Regions from separate parts of the Pseudomonas sp. AC239 genome, predicted to be linked through region 2. Evidence: predicted binding sites of a transcription regulator. Region 2 holds the regulator's gene; each other region holds the start of a gene.

What was found. The regulator sigma-54, encoded in region 2, starts transcription at its own class of promoters, with help from an activator protein. The targets are predictions, from matches to a motif close to ANTGGCATNNANNTTGCTNT.
Region 1: the regulator sigma-54 is predicted to act here: its motif matches at 3,508-3,527, upstream of ACZ0AZ_RS17770 (circularly permuted type 2 ATP-grasp protein).
Region 3: the regulator sigma-54 is predicted to act here: its motif matches at 1,540-1,559, upstream of glnA (type I glutamate--ammonia ligase).
Region 4: the regulator sigma-54 is predicted to act here: its motif matches at 1,839-1,858, upstream of ACZ0AZ_RS18030 (CmpA/NrtA family ABC transporter substrate-binding protein).

What each region holds. Positions count from the first base shown of each region.
Region 1 is NZ_OZ409864.1:3,885,120-3,890,762, forward strand. It holds gene ACZ0AZ_RS17740 (ankyrin repeat domain-containing protein) at 1-12, shown strand, start outside; gene ACZ0AZ_RS17745 (hypothetical protein) at 93-623, shown strand; gene ACZ0AZ_RS17750 (PLDc N-terminal domain-containing protein) at 695-886, shown strand; gene speE (polyamine aminopropyltransferase) at 1,128-2,003, shown strand; gene ACZ0AZ_RS17760 (hypothetical protein) at 2,293-2,526, shown strand; gene ACZ0AZ_RS17765 (ribonuclease E inhibitor RraB) at 2,736-3,083, shown strand; gene ACZ0AZ_RS17770 (circularly permuted type 2 ATP-grasp protein) at 3,561-4,970, shown strand; gene ACZ0AZ_RS17775 (alpha-E domain-containing protein) at 4,983-5,643, shown strand, end outside.
Region 2 is NZ_OZ409864.1:2,924,548-2,930,190, reverse strand. It holds gene ACZ0AZ_RS13200 (KpsF/GutQ family sugar-phosphate isomerase) at 1-267, shown strand, start outside; gene ACZ0AZ_RS13195 (KdsC family phosphatase) at 267-791, shown strand; gene lptC (LPS export ABC transporter periplasmic protein LptC) at 800-1,372, shown strand; gene lptA (lipopolysaccharide transport periplasmic protein LptA) at 1,359-1,904, shown strand; gene lptB (LPS export ABC transporter ATP-binding protein) at 1,904-2,629, shown strand; gene ACZ0AZ_RS13175 (RNA polymerase factor sigma-54) at 2,796-4,286, shown strand; gene hpf (ribosome hibernation-promoting factor, HPF/YfiA family) at 4,360-4,668, shown strand; gene ptsN (PTS IIA-like nitrogen regulatory protein PtsN) at 4,681-5,145, shown strand; gene rapZ (RNase adapter RapZ) at 5,148-5,643, shown strand, end outside.
Region 3 is NZ_OZ409864.1:2,286,806-2,292,448, reverse strand. It holds gene thiI (tRNA uracil 4-sulfurtransferase ThiI) at 1-1,325, opposite strand, end outside; gene glnA (type I glutamate--ammonia ligase) at 1,653-3,059, shown strand; gene ACZ0AZ_RS10575 (DUF4124 domain-containing protein) at 3,336-3,848, shown strand; gene ACZ0AZ_RS10570 (DUF4124 domain-containing protein) at 3,845-4,468, shown strand; gene glnL (nitrogen regulation protein NR(II)) at 4,699-5,643, shown strand, end outside.
Region 4 is NZ_OZ409864.1:3,950,915-3,956,557, forward strand. It holds gene ACZ0AZ_RS18025 (ANTAR domain-containing response regulator) at 1-501, opposite strand, end outside; gene ACZ0AZ_RS18030 (CmpA/NrtA family ABC transporter substrate-binding protein) at 517-1,728, opposite strand; gene ACZ0AZ_RS18035 (quinone-dependent dihydroorotate dehydrogenase) at 1,946-2,965, shown strand; gene rmf (ribosome modulation factor) at 3,265-3,480, opposite strand; gene rlmKL (bifunctional 23S rRNA (guanine(2069)-N(7))-methyltransferase RlmK/23S rRNA (guanine(2445)-N(2))-methyltransferase RlmL) at 4,010-5,643, shown strand, end outside.

The DNA.
Region 1 (5,643 bases), 960 kb from region 2:
TTGCTGGCGTAAAGTCCACGGACTGTGGCGAAGGGCAGAATGCGCTATCCTTCGCGCCCTGAAAATTCACCTCCGCCACAGGATCCGCCCTCATGAAAGCCGCACTCGTCGAACTCATCAGCAAAATCAGCTCCGGCTGCATGGGCGAGGATGAGATTCTGAAAGTGGCTGACGAAGCCGCTCAGGCCTACGCCGATGCCGATGCTTTTCTGGCAGCCAATCCGGACATCAACTACGACGACACTTTCCCGATTCCGCTGGGTGAGTGGGTAGTGGTCGGCAGCCTGCCGGAAACTGTGCTGTTCCAGGCCGATACCTACGTCGATCTGTTCGCACAAATCGTTGCCTCGTTTGGCCCGGGGGTGGATTTCAATCTCAAGCCCAAGCAACTGGCCAAGACTGAAGCGCTGACCGCACTCAACCGCATTCAGGTGCAGATGAGAAGCCTGAACAAGGAAAACGGCGGTTACACGTTGATGAACTTCAGCCAGTTGCTCGACGATGAACTGCAAATGGTCCTGGTCTACGGCAACGACGTGCCGCGGGTGCTGGAGTTGTGCGCCGAGATCGGCATCGCCGCGGCGCCGGCACTGGAAGCCTTGAAGGTCGCCGTTCACGTCTGAACGCAATAAAAGGGAACCCTGCGCGCGACCGTCTATCCTAAAAGTGCATGCCACTATTCTGGAGCGACACCATGGGTTCCACGTTCAACGGTCTGATTGGCCTGATTATCCTTGCCCTCGACATCTGGGCCATCATCAACGTACTGAAAAGCGGTACCTCAACCGGGATGAAAATCGTCTGGGTGCTGCTGATCATCCTCCTGCCAGTGCTGGGCCTGATCATCTGGGCGATTGCCGGGCCACGGGGCAACGTCCGGATCTGAGCTGATTTTCGATCACACTGTTATCCCTGTGGGAGCGAGCCTGCTCGCGAAGACGTTGTGTCAGTCGCCATCACGGGCAACTGATGCTGCGCTTTCGCGAGCAGGCTTGCTCCCACATTGGTTTGCGCTGGTAAAAAATATGTTGAGGTTCGACCTGTCATCTTCGGCAACGTAGAATGCGCGCCTTTCCCGGGCTATCGTCCCCACTATGGCGCCCGCGCATTTATCGGAGCACTTGACCATGACCGTCACCAAGACCAGTGAGTACCTGGAAACCCTCTACGAAGGCTACGGCCAGCGCTTTCGCATGGAAAAACTGCTGCACGAAGTGCGCACCGAACACCAGCATCTGGTGATCTTCCAGAACCCGCGCATGGGCCGGGTCATGGCGTTGGACGGCGTGATCCAGACCACCGAAGCCGACGAATTCATCTACCACGAAATGCTCACCCACGTGCCGATCCTCGCCCACGGCACCGCCAAGCGCGTGCTGATCATTGGTGGCGGTGACGGCGGCATGCTGCGCGAAGTGACCAAGCACGCTGGCGTCGAGCACATCACCATGGTCGAGATCGATGGCACTGTGGTCGACATGTGTAAGGAGTTCCTGCCGAACCATTCCGCAGGTGCCTACGACGATCCGCGCCTGAACCTGGTGATCGACGACGGCATGCGTTTCGTCGCCACCACCACTGAAAAATTCGACGTGATCATCTCCGACTCCACCGACCCGATCGGCCCGGGCGAAGTGCTGTTCTCGGAGAACTTCTACCAGGCTTGCCACCGTTGCCTGAACGACGGCGGCATCCTCGTTACCCAGAACGGCACGCCGTTCATGCAGATCGACGAAGTCAAAACCACCGCCGGTCGTCTGCGCAGCCTGTTCCCGGACTGGCATTTCTATCAGGCCGCCGTGCCGACCTACATCGGCGGTTCGATGACCTTCGCCTGGGGCTCGACCAACCCGGCCTACCGCAAACTCAGCCGTGAAACCCTGCAACAGCGCTTCATCGGCAGCGGCATCGTCACCCGCTACTACAACCCGGAAATCCACATTGGCGCGTTCGCTTTGCCGCAATACGTGCTGCAAGCGGTCAATAAGCCGAGCAACGACTGATCACCCTGACGTCGCTCTGCAAGGGAACTTTTGTGGCGAGGGGATTTATCCCCGTTGGGATGCGCAGCATCCCTGAACCGGCCTGCGCGGTGTCTCCGTCAAGCCGCAATGGACGGTATTACGACTGCTGCGCAGCCGGACGGGGATAAATCCCCTCGCCACAGAAGTCCGCCCTATCGATCGGATGGTTATTTTCACCGTTGGCGGCTGTAATCCTTTTGAACCAACTATCGCGGAAAAAAGTCGAGATAGAGGTAAGCCCATTTACGGGTTGATTGAGGAGGCACTGATGCAAAAGTGGAAAGTCACTTTCGTGGATGATCACGGCGAAATTGTTGATGAAGTCTTCGAACGTGAGGAATGCCCGTCCGATGATGAAGCCGCACGGCTGATCAAGGAGCGGCTTCTTCCGGTCGCTGCCCAGCTGGATCTGAACGATCTGGAAGGGCGCACCGCCGATGCCGGGGTGAAAAACCTCAAGACCCAGAACGGCATCGAAATCCGCAGCATCACACCCATCTGAACACTTCCTGTCATCTCGAAAACCAGGCCTTGGCAGCGGCGCTCTCTTGGGGCTACTCTGCAAGCGAGATCAGCGAATGGATCGCTAAGGTCTGGTCTTGTCAGCTACATGCTTGTTTCCCGCGCGCAACCACGTTGCCGTAGTACTTAGGCCAAAAGGCCCGGGGCGGGAACACGGAAAGTCTATCCATCAATCGAGGGGGACGATTCATGAGCACAGCCTATCAAGAAGACATCAGCAGCAACGTTCTGCGCCGCATGAAAGAAGGCGGTTTCGATTTTTCCCGGTTCCATCCCATCGAGTTCTACGCGATTTTCCCGGACGAGGAGCGGGCGCGCAGGGCAGCAGGCAAATTTCGCGGTGAATCCATCAATGCCCAGGTCAGTGCGCGCGACGACGGCGCCTGGTCGCTGGAATTGAGCAAAGTGATGTACGCAACCTATGACGACATCGGCGATTTCGAGCAAGGCTTTTCTGCCGTGGTCGAACCGCTGGGCGGCATTATCGAGGGTTGGGGCGTGAAGCAGGAGGTGCGCAATCGTTACCGCCTGAATTGATATTGAGCATTTTGTATCGGGCAACGGCTGACCTTCGGGTCGGCCGTTGTCGTTTCTGGCTTCTGCACATCGCAGTGGCAAAACCCTGAAACAAGAATCCCGGGCAAAAAAAAGCCACCGGAGAGGGTGGCTAAAAGGGAAGACGGGTACGCGATAAAGTCCTGTCGGGACGGGGCTGCCAAGGCAGTGCAGATCAGTTGAGCTGTCTACTTCGCGGCGGCGTGCCGGGGAAGTTCTGCAGCGAATGCGCGGATTATCCGCAGTCGCGGCCGCGCAGTGAAATCAACTCTGACTATGCTGGTGATAGGCGATGCAGTGCGTCGCAATGAAGCGGGGGCAATCGGGCCGGGGCATTTGCCGCACAGGAATGGTGCGCGGTCTGCGGCATAGATCTACAACCGATTGAATTAAAAGCGTTTATGCCGATGGCACGGGCCTTGCGAAGGCCTGTATGTCCGGAGTGACAAGGAGTACGGCATGATCCGCACCTATTTTGATGAGATGTACGATGCCGGCGGCCTGGTCCGCCCGCATTACCGGGAATTTGCCCGCTGGCTGGCCGAGACGCCCGACGAGTTGCTCGCGCAGCGCCGCCGCGAGGCCGATCTGCTGTTCCACCGTGCCGGGATCACCTTTACGCTCTATGGCGACGAGCAAGGCACCGAGCGGCTGATTCCGTTCGATACCATTCCCCGCAGCATCCCCGCCAGTGAATGGCGGATTGTCGAGCGCGGCTGTATTCAGCGGGTCAAGGCGTTGAACATGTTTCTCGCCGACCTCTATCACGAGCAGCGCATCATCAAGGCCGGGATCATTCCCGCCGAACAGGTGCTGGCCAACGAGCAATACCAGTTGGCGATGCAGGGCCTGGATCTGCACCGCGACATCTACTCGCACATCTCCGGCGTCGATCTGGTGCGCGACGGCGATGGCACTTATTACGTCCTCGAGGACAACCTGCGCACACCCAGCGGCGTCAGCTACATGCTCGAAGACCGCAAGATGATGATGCGCCTGTTCCCCGAACTGTTCGCCGCCCAGCGTATTGCCCCGATCGATCACTACCCAAACCTGCTGCTCGACACCCTGAAAAGCTCCAGCCCGATCGACAATCCCAGCGTAGTGGTGCTGACGCCGGGACGCTTCAACAGCGCGTTCTTCGAACATGCGTTTCTGGCGCGGGAGATGGGCGTTGAGCTGGTGGAAGGCGCGGATCTGTTCGTGCGCGACGACAAGGTGTTCATGCGCACCACCGACGGCCCGAAAGCGGTCGACGTGATCTACCGTCGCCTCGATGACGCATTCCTCGATCCGCTGGCATTCAACCCGGATTCGATGCTCGGTGTGCCGGGGCTGCTGTCGTCCTATCGTTCCGGCAACGTGGTGCTGGCCAACGCCATCGGCACCGGGGTGGCGGACGATAAATCGGTGTACCCGTTTGTCACCGACATGATCCGGTTCTACCTCGACGAAGAGCCGATTCTGAAAAACGTGCCGACCTGGCAATGCCGCAACCCCTCCGAGCTGTCCCACGTATTGGCCAATCTTCCCGATCTGGTGGTCAAGGAAACACAGGGCTCCGGCGGTTACGGGATGCTGGTCGGGCCGGCCGCGACGACGGCGGAAATCGATGCCTTTCGTGAGCGCATCAAAGCCAAACCCCATGCCTACATCGCGCAACCGACGCTATCGCTGTCAACTTGTCCGACCTTTGTCGAAAACGGCATCGCGCCACGCCATATCGACCTGCGTCCGTTCGTGCTTTCCGGGCGCGAAACCCGGGTGGTGCCTGGCGGTTTGACCCGGGTCGCGTTGCGTGAAGGCTCCCTGGTGGTGAATTCCTCCCAGGGCGGCGGCACCAAGGACACCTGGGTAGTCGAGGATTGAAGGAAGCTTGCCATGTTAAGTAGAACTGCCTCGGATCTGTACTGGATGTCGCGTTACCTGGAGCGTGCGGAGAATCTCGCGCGCATGCTCGACATCAGTTATTCGCTGTCGCTGATGCCGCAGGACGGGCGCGGCGACGGGCTGCACGAACTCGCCATGCCGTTGCTCATTACCGGCACCCTTGATGATTACCTTGAACGCCACGGTGATCTGCACGCCGAGCGTCTGCTGCATTTCTTTGCGCTGGACGCGGCCAACCCGGCGAGCATTTACAGCTGCCTCGGCTCGGCGCGAGCCAGTGCCCATGCCGTGCGCGGGCGGATCACCGCCGACATGTGGGAAAACATCAACGCCACCTGGCTGGAAATTCGCGGCATCGCCGAACAGGGTCTGAGCCGCTACGGCATGAGCCGTTTCTGCGAATGGATCAAGGAGCGCTCGCACCTGTTCCGTGGCGCGTCCTACGGCACGATCATGCGCAACGACGCGTTTCGTTTTATTCGTCTGGGCACCTTTATCGAGCGCGCGGACAACACGCTGCGCCTGCTCGATGCCCGTTACGAGATGGCTGGTGATCAGGCCGAAGCGGTGAGCGATGGCACCGCGCACGCCTATTACCAGTGGAGTGCGCTGTTGCGCGCCTTGTCATCGTTCGAGGCCTACACCGAAATCT
Region 2 (5,643 bases):
ATCCTTGAAGCCGACGGCAAGCTCGCCGGGATCTTCACTGACGGTGATTTGCGCCGCACCCTGGATCGCGCCATCGACATCCGCAGCGCCACCATCGACCAGGTGATGACCGCCCACGGCAAGACCGCCCGGCCCGACATGCTCGCCGCCGAAGCCCTGAAAATCATGGAAGACCATCGAATCAACGCCCTGGTAGTCGTCGACGAGGAGGATCGCCCGATCGGCGCCTTCAACCTCTCCGATCTGCTGCGCGCAGGAGTCATGTAATGAGCAACGATCTGCTGCAACGCGGCAAAGCGATCAAACTGGCAGTTTTCGATGTCGACGGTGTGCTCACCGACGGCCGCCTGTACTTTCTTGAAGACGGCAGCGAGTTCAAGACCTTCAACACCCTCGACGGCCAGGGCATCAAGATGCTAATGAATGCCGGCGTACAAACCGCGATCATCAGTGGTCGCAAGACTCCAGTGGTCGAGCGTCGCGCGAAAAACCTCGGCATCCCGCACCTGTTTCAGGGGCGTGAAGACAAACTGGTGGTGCTCGACGGCCTGCTCGCACAACTGGGCCTAAGCTATGAAGAAGTCGCCTACCTCGGTGACGATCTGCCAGACTTGCCGGTGATCCGCCGTGTAGGGCTGGGCATGGCGGTGGCCAACGCTGCCGATTTCGTCCGCGAACACGCCCACGGCGTTACCCGCGCCCGTGGCGGCGAAGGTGCCGCCCGCGAATTCTGCGAATTGATCCTGCGCGCCCAGGGCCGCCTCGAAGCGGCCAACGCCGCGTACCTGTGAGCCTGACCATGTTTAGCAAAAAGTTTCGCAACTTCCTGCTGTTCGGCTGCATCGCGGCGATTTTCGCTGCGGTCGGCTATTGGAACATCAGCCCTGAACGCTTCCTCGACAAGCCACCGGTTTCGGCTGCCGAGAATCCGATCGACTGGTACGCGACCAACACGCACACCATTCAGTATCTGCCCGACGGCAAGGTGCAGTACGAAATGACCTCCGACAAGGCCGAGCACGTCAAGGCGACCGATGTCACCCTGGTGACCAAGCCTGACTTGAACATGTATCGCGGCACCGACTTCCCCTGGCACGTGACCAGCGAACGCGGCGAAGTGAACTCGGGCGGTACCGAAGTGGAATTGATCGATTCGGTCCGCGTGCAGCGCACCGATGAGAAAAAGCGCGGCACCCTGATCACCAGCACGCGCATGACCGTGTTCCCGCAGCAGGAATATGCGCAGACTGCGCAACCCGTTAGAATCGAGGGCGCTGGTGGCGTATCGACTGGCGTCGGAATGAAAGCGTACCTGAAGGACAGCAGGATACACCTGCAATCGAACGTAAGAGGACAGTATGAGGCTCGTTAAAACCCTCCCTATTTTGCTCAGTCTGGGCGCAGCACTGGGAAGCGCGAGCGCCTGGTCCCTGCCGAACGATCAGCAGCAGCCTATCCGCATTCAGGCCGACGACGCCCAACTGGACGACAAGAATGGCATCGCCACCTATAAAGGTGACGTGATCATTACCCAGGGTTCGATGATCGTTAAAGGCAACACCGTGACCATGACGCGCGCGCCCAATGGCGACATCGACGTGGTGACCTCGGTGGGCAACCTGGCTTACTTCGAGCAGCTGCAGACCCAGGGCGACGCCAATCCGGTCAAGGGCTACGGCGTGACGATTCAATACCACGCCCAGCAGAACCGGGTGGTGCTGATCGACAAGGCCAAGGTTATCGACAAGGATAACAACGTCACCCAAGGCGAAAAAATCGTCTACGACACCGTGAAGAAACTGGCCAGCGCCGGTCGCGCCACGGGCAGCAAGGTCACCGAATCGCGTCCGCGCATCGACATGGTGATCCAGCCGAAGAAGAAAACCGAAGAGAAATCCCAGTAATGGCAACTCTGAAAGCTCAGCACCTGGCCAAGGCCTATAAAAGCCGCCAGGTCGTGCGTGACGTCAGCCTGTCGATCGACAGCGGGCAGATCGTCGGCTTGCTCGGCCCGAACGGCGCCGGCAAGACCACGTGCTTCTACATGATCGTCGGCCTGGTGCAGGCGGATCAGGGCCGTGTGCTGATCGATGACCTGGACGTCAGCCACCAGCCAATGCACGGCCGCGCCAAGGCCGGTATCGGCTATTTGCCGCAAGAAGCGTCGATCTTCCGCAAACTGTCGGTTGCCGACAACATCATGGCGATTCTTGAGACGCGTCCGGAGCTGGACAAGGCCGGTCGTCGCAAGGAGCTGGAAAGCCTGCTGCAGGAATTCCACATCAGCCACATCCGCGACAACCTTGGCATGAGCCTTTCCGGTGGTGAGCGTCGCCGGGTGGAAATCGCTCGTGCGTTGGCGACTGCGCCGAAATTCATCCTGCTCGACGAACCGTTCGCCGGTGTCGACCCGATCTCGGTGGGCGACATCAAGCAGATCATTCACCACCTCAAGGCCAAGGGCATCGGTGTGCTGATCACCGACCACAACGTCCGCGAGACACTGGATATCTGCGAAACCGCTTACATCGTCAACGACGGTCAATTGATCGCTGAAGGCGATGCCGAGACCATCCTGGCCAACGATCTGGTCAAGGAAGTGTATCTGGGTCACGAGTTCCGCCTGTAAGCGCGACAGCGCTGTATCGATTCAAGGCGCATTTATCCGCTTTAATTGTTACAGCGCTCTAGGCAAACACTTCAGTTTCAGGCATATAATTTGCTTAAGTTTGGCGCTTCGGCGCCCTGTAGTGGATGGCGCAAAGCGCCGGCGAATAAGGTGTTAAGCCCCTGCCATGAAACCATCGCTAGTCTTGAGAATGGGCCAGCAGCTGACGATGACGCCGCAGCTGCAACAGGCCATCCGTCTGCTCCAATTGTCGACCCTGGACCTGCAACAGGAGATCCAGGAGGCTCTGGAATCCAATCCGATGCTCGAGCGCCAGGAAGAAGGCGACGACTTCGACAACGCCGATCCTCTGGCCGACAACGCCGAACAGAAGCCCGCCGAGATTCAGGAACCCTCCTATCAGGAAACCGCCCCAACGGTGGACAACCTCGAGGATGGCGAGTGGAACGAGCGCATCCCCAACGAATTGCCGGTGGATACCGCCTGGGAAGACGTCTACCAGACCAGCGCCAGCAGCCTGCCCAGCAGCGATGACGACGAATGGGATTTCACCACCCGCACGTCCGCCGGGGAGAGTCTGCAGAGCCATCTGCTCTGGCAACTGAACCTGGCACCGATGTCCGACACCGATCGCCTGATCGCCGTGACCCTGATCGACTGCATCAACAATCAGGGCTACCTGGACGAAACGCTCGAAGAGATTCTCGAAGCATTCGATCCGGAACTGGACATCGAGCTCGATGAAATCGAAGCCGTCCTGCATCGCATCCAGCAATTCGAACCCGCCGGGATCGGCGCACGCAACCTCGGCGAATGCCTGCTTCTGCAACTGCGCCAACTGCCAGCCAAGACGCCGTGGCTGAGCGAAGCCAAGCGTCTGGTTACCGATTACATCGACTTGCTCGGCAGCCGCGATTACAGCCAGTTGATGCGCCGCATGAAGCTCAAGGAAGACGAGTTGCGCCAGGTCATCGAGCTGGTGCAGAGCCTCAATCCGCGTCCGGGCTCACAGATCGAATCGACCGAAGCCGAATACGTTATTCCCGATGTGATCGTGCGCAAGGACAACGAGCGCTGGCTGGTCGAGCTGAACCAGGAATCGGTGCCACGTCTGCGCGTCAACGCCCAGTACGCCGGGTTTGTGAAGCGTGCCGACACCAGCGCCGACAACACTTTCATGCGCAATCAGTTGCAGGAAGCCCGCTGGTTCATCAAGAGCCTGCAAAGCCGTAACGAAACCCTGATGAAAGTGGCCACGCAGATCGTCGAACATCAGCGCGGCTTCCTCGAATACGGCGACGAAGCGATGAAGCCGCTGGTATTGCATGACATCGCCGAAGCGGTCGGCATGCACGAATCAACGATTTCCCGGGTAACCACGCAAAAATTCATGCATACCCCGCGCGGTATTTATGAGCTGAAATACTTTTTCTCCAGCCACGTCAGCACCTCCGAAGGCGGCGAATGCTCGTCCACAGCGATCCGCGCGATCATCAAGAAACTGGTCGCCGCGGAAAATCAGAAAAAGCCGTTGAGTGACAGCAAGATCGCTGGTTTACTGGAGGCACAAGGCATTCAGGTGGCTCGCCGCACCGTCGCCAAGTACCGCGAATCCCTCGGAATCGCGCCTTCGAGCGAACGCAAGCGGTTGATGTAAGCCACGTTACAGCGTTCCAGTGGCAGGCTTTTCGGCCTGCCGCTTTATGCACTGGCAACGAAGGAGAAGCTGTATGCAAGTCAACATCAGTGGACACCAACTGGAAGTGACCCAACCTCTGCGTTCCTACATCGAGGAAAAACTCCAACGACTGGAGCGACATTTCGACAAGATCACCAACGTGCAAGTCACGATGTGCGTCGAAAAGCTGAAGCAGAAGATCGAAGCCACCTTGCATATCCCCGGCAGCGAAGTGGTCGCCAACGCAGAAGATACTGACATGTACGCTGCGATCGACTCACTCACCGACAAGCTGGATCGCCAACTCAAAAAGCATAAGGAAAAGACCCAGAGCCTCCTCCAGGGCGCAACCGGTCGTTAACACCCCTATCCCATGATCCGACTTGAAACCATCCTGACCCCCGGCCGTTCCCAAGTGAACGCGCCGGGCGGCAGCAAGAAAAAAGCCCTCGAACAGATTGCCAACCTGATCCACCGCGAAGTGCCGGATCTGGCGATGCAGGATGTCTTCGAGGCGCTGATCGCCCGTGAAAAACTCGGTTCCACCGGTTTCGGCAACGGCATCGCCATTCCCCATTGCCGCCTCAAGGGCTGCACGGCGCCAGTCAGCGCCCTGCTGCACCTGGAAGCCCCGATCGATTTCGACGCCATCGACGGCGCCCCGGTCGACCTGCTCTTCGTGCTGCTGGTCCCGGAGGCCGCGACTGATGCGCATCTGGAGTTGCTGCGCCAGATCGCCAGCATGCTCGACCGCAAGGAAGTGCGCGAAAAACTGCGCAGCGCCGCGAGCAACGAAGCCTTGTACCAGGTTGTGCTGGACGAGCAGAACGGGCACTAATCATGCGCTTGATCATCGTCAGTGGCCGTTCGGGCTCGGGCAAAAGTACCGCCCTGAATGTCCTTGAGGACAACGGCTACTACTGCATCGACAATCTGCCGGCCGGTTTGCTGCCGGAACTGGCCGAGCGGGCGCTGATTCACACGGAACTGGCGCAGCCGCTGGTCGCCGTGTCGATCGATGCGCGCAACCTGCCCAGCCATCTGTCACGCTTCCCTGAGTTGCTCGAAGACGTGCGTGCCAAGCATATCAAGTGCGATGTGCTGTACCTGGACGCCGATGAAGAAACCCTGCTCAAGCGTTTTTCCGAGACCCGTCGTCGTCACCCGCTGAGCAACGCCAATCGCTCGCTGGCCGAGGCGATTCACGATGAAACCGCCCTGCTCGGCCCGATCGCCGATCTGGCTGACCTGAAAATCAACACCACCAGCCTGAATCTGTATCAACTGCGCGATACCCTGAAGTTGCGTCTGTTGAATCAGCCTGAGCCCGGCACGG
Region 3 (5,643 bases), 640 kb from region 2:
GCGTTCACTGCATAGAACGGCATCGTCTGTACTTCCACGCCAGCGAGTTCCAACGGCTCATCCTCGGCGGCATCCGGGTGACGGATGTCGATCACGATCTGGCCGGCCAGTGCCTCGCTGACTTCTTCAATCTGCAAATCCTGGCCCAATTCGTCGATCACCCGATCGATCGGTACCAGTTTGGCGTTGGCGAGCGCACGCTCGAGCACCGCCATGTCGAATTCTTTCTCTTCGTGCTCAACCCGGCCACGCTTGGCTGCGGTCTTGGGGTTGACCGAAATCACGCCGCAATATTCCGGCATGTGCCGGGCAAAATCGGCGGTACCGATCTCGTTGGCGGTGTCGATGATGTCCTGCTTGTGCGCGACGATCAGCGGGCGCAGCACCAGCTTGTCGGTCACGCAGTCGATCACCGACAGGTTCGGCAGCGTCTGGCTCGATACCTGGGAGATCGCTTCACCGGTCACCAGTGCATCGATGTGCAGGCGTTCGGCGATCTCGGACGAGGCGCGCAACATCATACGCTTCAAAACCACGCCCATATGACTGTTATCGACTTTGCCGAGAATTTCGCCCAGCACTTCCTCGAACGGCACACTGACAAATAGCACGCGTTGCGAGCTGCCGTACTTCTTCCAGATGAAGTGCGCGACTTCCATCACGCCCAATTCGTGGGCACGCCCGCCGAGATTGAAGAAGCAGAAGTGCGCCATCAGGCCGCGACGCATGATCTGGTAAGCCGCCACAGTCGAATCGAAGCCGCCGGACATCAATACCAGCGTCTGCTCCAACGCGCCGAGCGGATAGCCGCCGATGCCGTTGTGCTGGCTGTGGATCACGAACAACCGTTTGTCGCGAACTTCGATACGGACTTCGATTTGCGGCGCTTTAAGGTCGATTCCGGCCGCACCGCACTCGCGACGCAGCTTGCTGCCGACGTATTTTTCCACGTCCATCGAGCTGAAGGCATGCTTGCCTGCGCGCTTGCAGCGTACCGAGAAAATCTTCCCGGCCAGCGCATCGCCGTAGTGCTGTTTGCACTTCTCGGTGATGTCGTCGAAGTCGCCCAGCGGGTACTCGTCGATCTGCAAAAAGTGCGCGATGCCCGGCATGCAGGTCAGGCGCTCGCCCATCTCTTTCAAGGCTTTGGGGTCGGTAACACGGGTTTCCAGCTCGAGGTTGTCCCACACGCCGTTCACCACCACGGCCGGGTCCAGGTCACGGAGCACGGTGCGGATGTTCTTGGCCAACTGGCGGATGAATTTCGTCCGGACAGGTCGGCTTTTGATGGTGATCTCGGGGAAGACTTTTACGATAAGTTTCATGAAAACAGCGCGCGAACGGCCAGCCGAAAAAGGGGGGCGCGGATTATAGCGGAAATTGCTCAAGGTTTAACCAGTTAATGTGCAGAAGGTTTTGCTTGCACCAAAACGGGTCATTTCTGGAATTAAACGCAACATTACGGGGCGAGATTTGTCGATTCAGTTGCCTGCGCACCTTAATAAGCGTGAATTTGGGGCAAAAAACCCATGCTGGGGCACTGGCATGCAATTTGCTCCCTTGTGAGGCAGGTTGCCTTGGCAGAGTATTCGCGCCGGCATCACCATTATTAAGGGCATCCACTACCCGCCCTAATTCACCCGGAGGACACTATGTCGAAGTCGGTTCAACTCATCAAAGATCATGACGTCAAGTGGATTGATCTGCGCTTCACGGACACCAAAGGCACTCAGCACCACGTGACCATGCCGGCTCGCGATGCGCTGGATGACGACTTCTTCGAAGTCGGCAAGATGTTCGACGGTTCCTCCATCTCCGGCTGGAAAGGCATCGAAGCCTCCGACATGATCCTGATGCCGGTCGACGAAACGGCCGTACTCGATCCGTTCACCGAAGACCCAACTCTGATTCTGGTCTGCGACATCATCGAACCTTCGAGCATGCAGGGCTACGATCGCGACCCACGTGCGATCGCCAAGCGCGCCGAAGAGCACCTTAAAGCCACCGGTATCGGTGACACCGTATTCGCCGGTCCAGAGCCTGAGTTCTTCATCTTTGACTCGGTGAAATTCAAGTCGGACATCTCCGGCTCGATGTTCAAGATCTACTCCGAGCAAGGTTCGTGGATGTCCGACCAGGACATCGAAGGCGGCAACAAGGGTCACCGTCCAGGCGTGAAAGGCGGCTACTTCCCGGTTCCACCGTTCGACCACGACCACGAAATCCGTACCGCCATGTGCAACGCACTGGAAGAAATGGGTCAGTCGGTTGAAGTTCACCACCACGAAGTGGCAACTGCCGGCCAGAACGAAATCGGCGTCAAGTTCAACACCCTGGTGAAGAAGGCCGACGAAGTTCAGACCCTGAAATACGTTGTGCACAACGTTGCCGACGCTTACGGCCGCACCGCGACCTTCATGCCGAAGCCACTGTACGGCGACAACGGTTCGGGCATGCACGTACACATGTCGATCTGGAAAGACGGCAAGAACACTTTCGCTGGTGAAGGCTATGCCGGCCTGTCCGATACCGCTCTGTACTTCATCGGCGGCATCATCAAGCACGGTAAGGCCCTGAACGGCTTCACCAACCCGGCGACCAACTCCTACAAGCGTCTGGTCCCAGGCTTCGAAGCTCCGGTAATGCTGGCCTACTCGGCGCGCAACCGTTCCGCTTCGATCCGTATTCCATACGTGTCGAGCCCGAAAGCCCGCCGTATCGAAGCGCGCTTCCCGGATCCGGCTGCCAACCCGTACCTGGCCTTCGCAGCACTGCTGATGGCCGGTCTGGACGGTATCCAGAACAAGATCCACCCAGGCGATGCTGCCGACAAAAACCTGTACGACCTGCCGCCTGAAGAGGCGAAAGAGATTCCACAGGTTTGCGGCAGCCTGAAAGAAGCCCTGGAAGAGCTGGACAAGGGCCGCGCGTTCCTGACCAAGGGCGGCGTGTTCTCCGACGACTTCATCGACGCTTACATCGCGCTGAAATCGGAAGAAGAAATCAAGGTTCGCACCTTCGTACACCCACTGGAATATGAGCTGTACTACAGCTGCTGATCCGGTAGCGCTGCGTAAAGTGGCGTGACAAAAGAGGCCTCCTTCGGGAGGCCTTTTTTTTGCCCGGCGCAGTTCATTTACCCTGTGGGAGCGAGCCTGCTCGCGAAAGCGGTGAGGCATTGAAGATGATGGTGACTGATGCGACGCCTTCGCGAGCAGGCTCGCTCCCACAGGAGATCTGTGGTGTCTGAATGATCTTTGAATGTGTCGCCAGTTGGGCCAACCGCCCCACCTGTCCTATGCTGCTACCCATCGTTTCCAACCCCGGTCGATTTCATGGGTCGCATGCTTCTCTACATCCTGCTGCTGATCGCCCTGCCCGCCGCCGCGCAGATCTACAAGTACACCGACGCCAACGGCAACACGGCTTACAGCAATCAGCCGCCGGACGGCGTACAGGCGCAACCGCTCGAGCTGCCACCCCTCAACCGGGTCGAGCCGCAAGCACCGAGTGCGCCGCAGGCACCCACCGCAGAACAACCGCAACCACCGCGCAACGCCTACGACATCCTCGAGTTCGCCGGTCTGCCCACTGACGAGGCGCTGCGCGCCAACAACGGCACCTTCACGGTCAACGTTCTGATCAAGCCTCGTCTGCAACCACCGCATCAACTGAGACTGGTCCTGGACGACGCGCCCTACGGCCAGCCGAGCAACGTGCCGGTTCTGCAATTGATCAACGTTGATCGCGGTGAGCATCGCCTGGCCGTGCAAGTGATCGACGGCCAGACCGTCATCCAGCAGAGCCAGCCTGCGGTTTTCACCGTGCAGCGCGTGCACACGCCATGATCCGTGCCGGACTGATACTCATCCTGGCGCTGATGGCGTCGCCCACCACGGCCGAGGTCTTCACTTATATCGACGCACAGGGCAACCGCGTCTATACCGACCAGCCACGCGCCAACGCCAAGCGAGTGCCGATCGCGACGAGCAATCGCATGGCGGTCCCTGCCAACACCGCAGCGCCGATCACCACGGCGAAAAAATCCGCCGAACCAGCGCCCTTTCATTACGACATGCTGCGCATTCTGATCCCAGAGCCTGATGCCACCCTGCGCAGCAGCGCCGGCGAGCTGATCGTCAGTGTCACCAGCGAGCCCGGCCTGCAAAGCGGCCATCGTTATCGCCTGCTGCTGGATGGCAAGGCCACTGGCGAGCCCGGCGTCAGCCCGGTATTTGCACTGAGCAACATTGATCGCGGCAGCCACAGCCTTTCGATCGAAATCCTCGACGCCGCCGGGCGTACCGTGGAACGCACCGCCAATCAGCCGTTCCACCTGCTGCGCATTTCCCTGGCGCAAAAACGTCAGGCCAAACCCTGTGGCGCCGACGATTACGGCGTGCGCCCGGAATGCCCGCTCAAGGACAAACCGGAAGAGCCGAAAAATCCATTCCTGCGCTTCTTTTAACGTCTGCCAGGCATGCGCACCCTATTGGTGCACTAAACTGCAACTCGCCCACAACCCAACCCATTTTGGTTCGAAACTTCCCGTTTGAGCTGGCTTCGTGCCATACAAACGCGCGTCAATCGCCTGTTTCAGGGCTCAAGCGCTTCTTTTCGGAGCCTTGGTTTGGTTTTTGCATTTTCCCGACAACAGCGCTTTGTTCTCGCGCACGCCTTGCTCCAAAAGGGGTCCAGATGACCATAAGCGACGCTATTCACCGTTTGCTGCTCGACAACCTGACCACGGCGACCATCCTGCTCGACGCCGAACTGCGCCTCGAGTACATGAACCCGGCGGCGGAAATGTTGCTGGCCGTCAGCGGTCAGCGCAGCCATGGCCAGTTCATCAGTGAGCTGTTCACCGAGTCTCCCGAGGCGCTCAATTCCCTGCGCCAGGCGGTTGAGCAGGCGCACCCGTTCACCAAACGCGAAGCAATGCTCACCGCCCTCACCGGCCAGACCCTGACTGTGGATTACGCGGTCACGCCGATCCTGAGCAACGGCGCGACCTTGCTCTTGCTCGAAGTGCACCCGCGTGACCGCCTGCTGCGGATCACCAAGGAAGAGGCGCAGCTATCCAAGCAGGAAACCAGCAAAATGCTGGTGCGCGGCCTCGCCCATGAAATCAAGAATCCTCTCGGCGGCATCCGTGGTGCTGCGCAGCTGCTGGCGCGCGAGCTGCCGGAGGAAAGCTTGCGCGATTACACCAATGTGATCATTGAAGAGGCCGATCGCCTGCGCAATCTGGTTGATCGCATGCTCGGCTCGAATAAATTGCCCTCGCTGGCCATGTGCAACGTTCACGAAGTCCTCGAACGCGTCTGCCAACTGGTCGAAGCCGAAAGCCAGGGCTGCATCACTCTGGTGCGCGATTACGATCCGAGCATTCCCGACGTATTGATCGACCGCGAACAAATGATTCAGGCGGTGCTGAACATCGTGCGTAACGCGATGCAGGCGATCAGCAGCCAGAACGAGCTGCGCCTGGGCCGCATCAGCCTGCGCACCCGCGCCATGCGCCAGTTCACCATCGGCCACATCCGCCATCGTCTGGTGACCAAGATCGAGATCATCGACAACGGCCCGGGCATCCCGGCGGAACTGCAGGAAACCATTTTCTTTCCGATGGTCAGCGGTCGC
Region 4 (5,643 bases), 1.0 Mb from region 2:
GCGGCGCATCAGGGTGTAGGCCTCTTCTTCGTTGCAGTCCTTCATCTTCATCAGCAAACCCTTGGCCAGTTCGATGCGCTTGCGCTCGGCCAGTTGCTGGTCACGGGCCTGCAATTGCGCGCGCAAAGCCTGGTCACTCTCGAAGCGCGCCATCGCCACGTCGAGAATCGGCTGCAGCCGCTGTGCGTGAATGCCTTCGACGATGTAGGCACTGACCCCGGACTTGATCGCCTGACGCATCACCCCCGGATCATGTTCGTCGGTGAACATCACGATCGGCCGGGGCTGGTCGCGGCTGACCAGTACCACTTGCTCCATGACATCGCGGCTCGGTGACTCGGTATCGATCAGGATCACGTCCGGGCGCACCGTTTCGACGCGCGCCGGCAGGTCGATGGTCAGGCCGGACTCGTCGATTACCTCGAAGCCGGCCTCGGTCAGCGCCGCTTTCAGGCGTCCGACTTTTTTCGCGGTGTCGTTGATCAGCAGAATGCGCAACATGTTCGCGGTCTCCTGTCAGCGCTGGGCGAGAAGCGGGGCGGCGTCGCTCAGGGCATGCAGCTTGAAACTGCGCGCATAGCCCGCCGGATCGCTGCCGTCCCAGACCTTGCCGTCGAGCAATTGGCTGCTGCGCAGGTCTGCGCAGGAAGACGCTACGCCAACAGCGCTCGCTGCCTCGCGATACAAATCCAGGCGCTGAACCTGGCGGGCGACGGCCAGATAATCCGGATCCTCGCGCAACAGACCCCAGCGACGAAACTGGGTCATGAACCACATGCCGTCGGAAAGGTAGGGCAGATTGACCTCGCCATCGCCATGAAAACGCAACGCATGCGGATCCTGCCAGCGATTGCCGAGGCCGTCGGCGTAGTCGCCCATAAAGCGCGGTTCGATGCACGCGGCGGGGGTGTCGAGGTATTCGGTGGCGCTGAGTAATTGCGCGGTACTGCGGCGGTTTTCCGGGCTTTCTTCGATGAAGCGACTGGCCTCAAGAATGGCCATGACCAGCGCCCGCGCGGTGTTGGGATATTGCTCGACGAATTCGCGGGTGCAGCCGAGGACTTTTTCCGGGTGGTCGGGCCAGATGCTCTGGCTGGTCGCCAGGGTGAAGCCGAGGTCCTGCTGCACGGCGCTGGCCGCCCACGGTTCGCCGACGCAAAAGCCGTCGATGCGCCCGGCTTGCAGGTGCGCGACCATTTGCGGCGGCGGCACCACCACGCTGTCGACGTCCTGCAACGGATGAATGCCCTGGCTCGCCAGCCAGTAATACAGCCACATCGCGTGTGTGCCGGTGGGGAAGGTCTGGGCGAAGGTCAGTTTTGCGCGGCTTTGGTGCACATGCCGATCGAGCGCTTCAGGACTGTTCACGCCAGCCTGTTGCAAACCATGGGACAGGTTCAGGCTCTGGCCATTCTGGTTCAGGCCCATCAGCACCGCCATGTCGGTGGGGGCGACGCCGCCGATGCCCAGGTGCACCGCATAAATCAGCCCGTACAGGCTGTGCGCGGCATCCAGTTCGCCGCTGACCAGCTTGTCGCGCAGGTTGGCCCAAGATGCCTGACGCTTGAGGTTCAGAGTCAGGCCGTAGGGCTGGGCGAAGCCCTGAGTGGCGGCGACCACCACCGAGGCGCAGTCGCTCAGCGCCATGAAGCCGAGATTGATCGCGCTTTTTTCCGGCGCATCGCTGCCGTTGACCCAGGCCAGAGGCCCCAAGGACGTTTCGTTCATACGCTACCTCAAAAAAAACGCCGTCCCGGATTCTGCGCAGGCAAAACCGGGGACGACGCCATTGTCCTGGCCTGCGCGCCGTCATTGGTCGGCAGACTGATGAGCAGGGCGGTGCAAGGCATATGCCAGTCGCCTGATTCGCGCAGGCGCCTCGCGCCGGGCGACGATGCCCGGCTATAATCGCCGCCTCTTTTCGCCGCCCGAGTCATTGCCGCCCATGTACACCCTGGCCCGTCAGCTGTTGTTCAAACTTTCCCCGGAAACCTCCCACGATCTGTCGCTGGATCTGATCGGCGCGGGTGGACGTTTGGGCCTCAACGGCTTGTTGTGCAAGGCACCGGCAAAGATGCCGGTGACCGTCATGGGGCTGGAGTTCCCGAACCCGGTGGGGCTTGCGGCAGGCCTGGACAAGAACGGCGCGGCCATCGATGGTTTTGCGCAACTGGGCTTTGGCTTCGTTGAAATCGGCACCGTGACCCCGCGTCCGCAGCCGGGTAACCCGAAACCACGGATCTTCCGCCTGCCGGAAGCCGACGCGATCATCAACCGCATGGGTTTCAACAACCTTGGCGTGGATAATTTGCTGGCGCGGGTCGCTGCGGCAAAATACAAGGGCGTGCTGGGCATCAACATCGGCAAGAATTTCGACACCCCGGTCGAGCGTGCGGTCGACGATTACCTGATCTGCCTGGACAAGGTTTACGCCCACGCCAGCTACGTCACCGTCAACGTCAGCTCGCCAAACACCCCGGGCCTGCGCAGCCTGCAGTTCGGTGATTCGCTCAAGCAATTGCTCGCGGATCTGGCCACGCGCCGCGCTGAACTGGCGCTGCGCCACGGCAAGCATGTGCCGCTGGCAATCAAGATCGCCCCGGACATGACTGACGAAGAAACCGCGCAGGTTGCCCAGGCGTTGATCGAAACAGGCATGGACGCGGTCATTGCGACCAACACCACCCTCAGCCGTGTCGGCGTCGAAGGCATGGAGCATGGTGACGAGGCGGGCGGTCTGTCGGGTGCGCCGGTGCGTGAAAAGAGCACCCATACCGTGAAGGTGCTGGCGGGCGAATTGGCCGGGCGTTTGCCGATCATTGCTGCGGGCGGGATTACCGAGGGCAAGCACGCGGCGGAGAAGATCACGGCCGGTGCAAGCCTGGTGCAGATCTATTCGGGCTTCATCTACAAAGGCCCGGCGCTGATTCGCGAAGCGGTAGACGCCATCGCCGCGCTGCGCTGAGGATTGCGGAGGCCTTGTGGGAGCCTTTGTGGCGAGGGGATTTATCCCCGCTGGGCTGCCCAGCAGCCCCAAACCTTGCACACTGATATGCCAGTTAAATTGAAATTCCGACTTCGCGACTGCTGCGCAGCCGAGCGGGGATAAATCCCCTCGCCACGTGGATCCCGATTAACCTTTTTTGCAGGCAATAAAAAGGGCTCCTCGAAGGAGCCCCTGGGCCGTAGCCCGCCGTCCGGGAAGGACGTGCGTGGTTAATTCAATGCAGATTCAGATTGTCGTGTCGGAATAAATGCCCTGTGTCAGCCGACGGCGTGAAGTTCGTTGAGTCTGTGGATTCCCGCAGTGCCGGTCATACCGTCCCAGTTGTCGCCGCGTCCTTCTCGCCAGCCGTTGATCCAGGCTTGGCGTACCGACGGTAGAGTAAATGGGCAAAGCTCACGGGATTTGCCACCAACGCCATATTGATATCCGCGCAAAAATGCTCTTTCCAACGGATCACGCTTAAGTCTTCTCATAGGGTGTTTCCCTCACTTGTTGACTGTAGTGTCGCGTTGACCTCAATTGAGGTCTGGCAGAAAAAACCTGCCATCGTGCGGCTCGCTGCCGGCGTGGCGAGCCAAGGTGTTGACGCCGTTGCGACGTCAACCTGTGCTCAGTTCTAACCAATGAGTCACACCGAGGGAATGATCGTTTTGTCATAAGCACGTAACGTAAAGGATGCTATGGCGATAAGTAACTGCGTATTTATTCAACGTGCATTGCGCAAACCCCGGTATGATCGGCGCCCCGCTGATCCAGCGGGTCAATCCTTAGTGAGAATGACCCACGTTTGCGCTTGGGTACTATTCGACGAAGGGTCGCTTTCAGTCTTTTTGTTGCACCAACTTTTTTATCTGTCCCGGCATCTAAGCTCTTTTAACCCGAGCAGCGGGGATGGAACGGCACACCTTCGTGCCACGCGGGCGCTCTTTCAGAAAAGCGCCTGATTGAAAACCGGGTCGGCAATGCGTTGCCGGCCCACTAGCCAAAGGCTCTGGAATTACCATGTCCGATCGTTTCGAACTCTTCCTCACTTGCCCCAAAGGCCTTGAAGGCCTGCTCATCGAGGAAGCCGTCGGGCTTGGCCTTGAAGAAGCGCGCGAGCACACCTCTGCCGTGCGTGGCATGGCAACCATGGAAACCGCCTATCGCCTGTGCCTCTGGTCGCGTCTGGCCAACCGTGTGTTGCTGGTGCTCAAGCGTTTCCCGATGAAAGACGCCGAAGACCTCTACCACGGCGTGCTCGACATCGACTGGCAGGATCACATGCTCAGCGACGGCACCCTGGCCGTCGAATTCAGCGGCCACGGCTCGGGCATCGACAACACCCACTTCGGCGCGCTGAAAGTCAAAGACGCCATCGTCGACAAACTGCGCACGCCACAGGGCGATCGTCCATCCATCGACAAACTCAACCCGGACCTGCGCATTCACCTGCGACTGGATCGCGGCGAAGCGATTCTGTCCCTCGACCTGTCCGGCCACAGCCTGCACCAGCGCGGCTACCGCTTGCAGCAGGGCGCGGCGCCGCTGAAGGAAAACCTCGCCGCCGCCATCCTGATCCGTTCCGGCTGGCCGCGCATTGCTGCCGAAGGCGGCGCGCTGGCTGACCCGATGTGCGGTGTCGGTACGTTCTTGGTTGAGGCGGCAATGATCGCCGCCGACATGGCGCCGAACCTGCGTCGCGAGCAGTGGGGCTTTACCGCGTGGCTCGGTCACGTACCGGCGCTGTGGAAAAAACTTCATGAAGAAGCCGTCGAGCGCGCCGCCGCTGGCCTGGCCAAGCCACCGCTGTGGATTCGCGGTTATGAAGCTGACCCTCGTCTTATTCAGCCGGGCCGCAACAACGTCGAACGCGCCGGCCTCAGCGAGTGGATCAAGATCTACCAGGGCGAAGTGGCGACCTTCGAGCCGCGCCCGGATCAAAACCAGAAAGGCCTGGTCATCTGCAATCCGCCGTACGGCGAGCGTCTCGGTGACGAAGCGAGCCTGCTGTATCTCTACCAGAATCTGGGCGAGCGTCTGCGTCAGGCCTGCCTGAACTGGGAAGCGGCGGTGTTCACCGGCGCCCCGGATCTGGGCAAGCGCATGGGCATTCGCAGCCATAAGCAATATTCGTTCTGGAACGGCGCGCTGCCGTGCAAACTGCTGCTGATCAAGGTTCTGCCGGATCAGTTCGTCACTGGCGAACGTCGCACCCCGGAACAGCGCCAGGCCGAGCGCGAGCAAGCGGCTTACGACCAGACCCCGGACGAGCCGCAAGAGCGCAAGTTCAACAAGAACGGCAATCCGATCAAGCCGACGCCAGCCCCGGCGCCAGTGATCGAGCAGCCGCGCTTGAGTGAAGGAGGGCAGATGTTTGCCAATCGCTTGCAGAAAAATCTCAAGGCAATGGGCAAGTGGGTCAAGCGCGAAGGCATCGATTGCTACCGCGTTTACGATGCCGACATGCCGGAATACGCGATGGCCATCGACCTGTACCACGACTGGGTGCACGTTCAGGAATACGCCGCGCCGAAATCCATCGACCCGGAAAAAGCCTCGGCGCGCATGTTCGATGCGCTGGCGGCCATTCCGCAGGCGTTGAACGTCGACAAGAACCGCGTGGTGGTCAAGCGCCGCGAGCGGCAGAGCGGCAC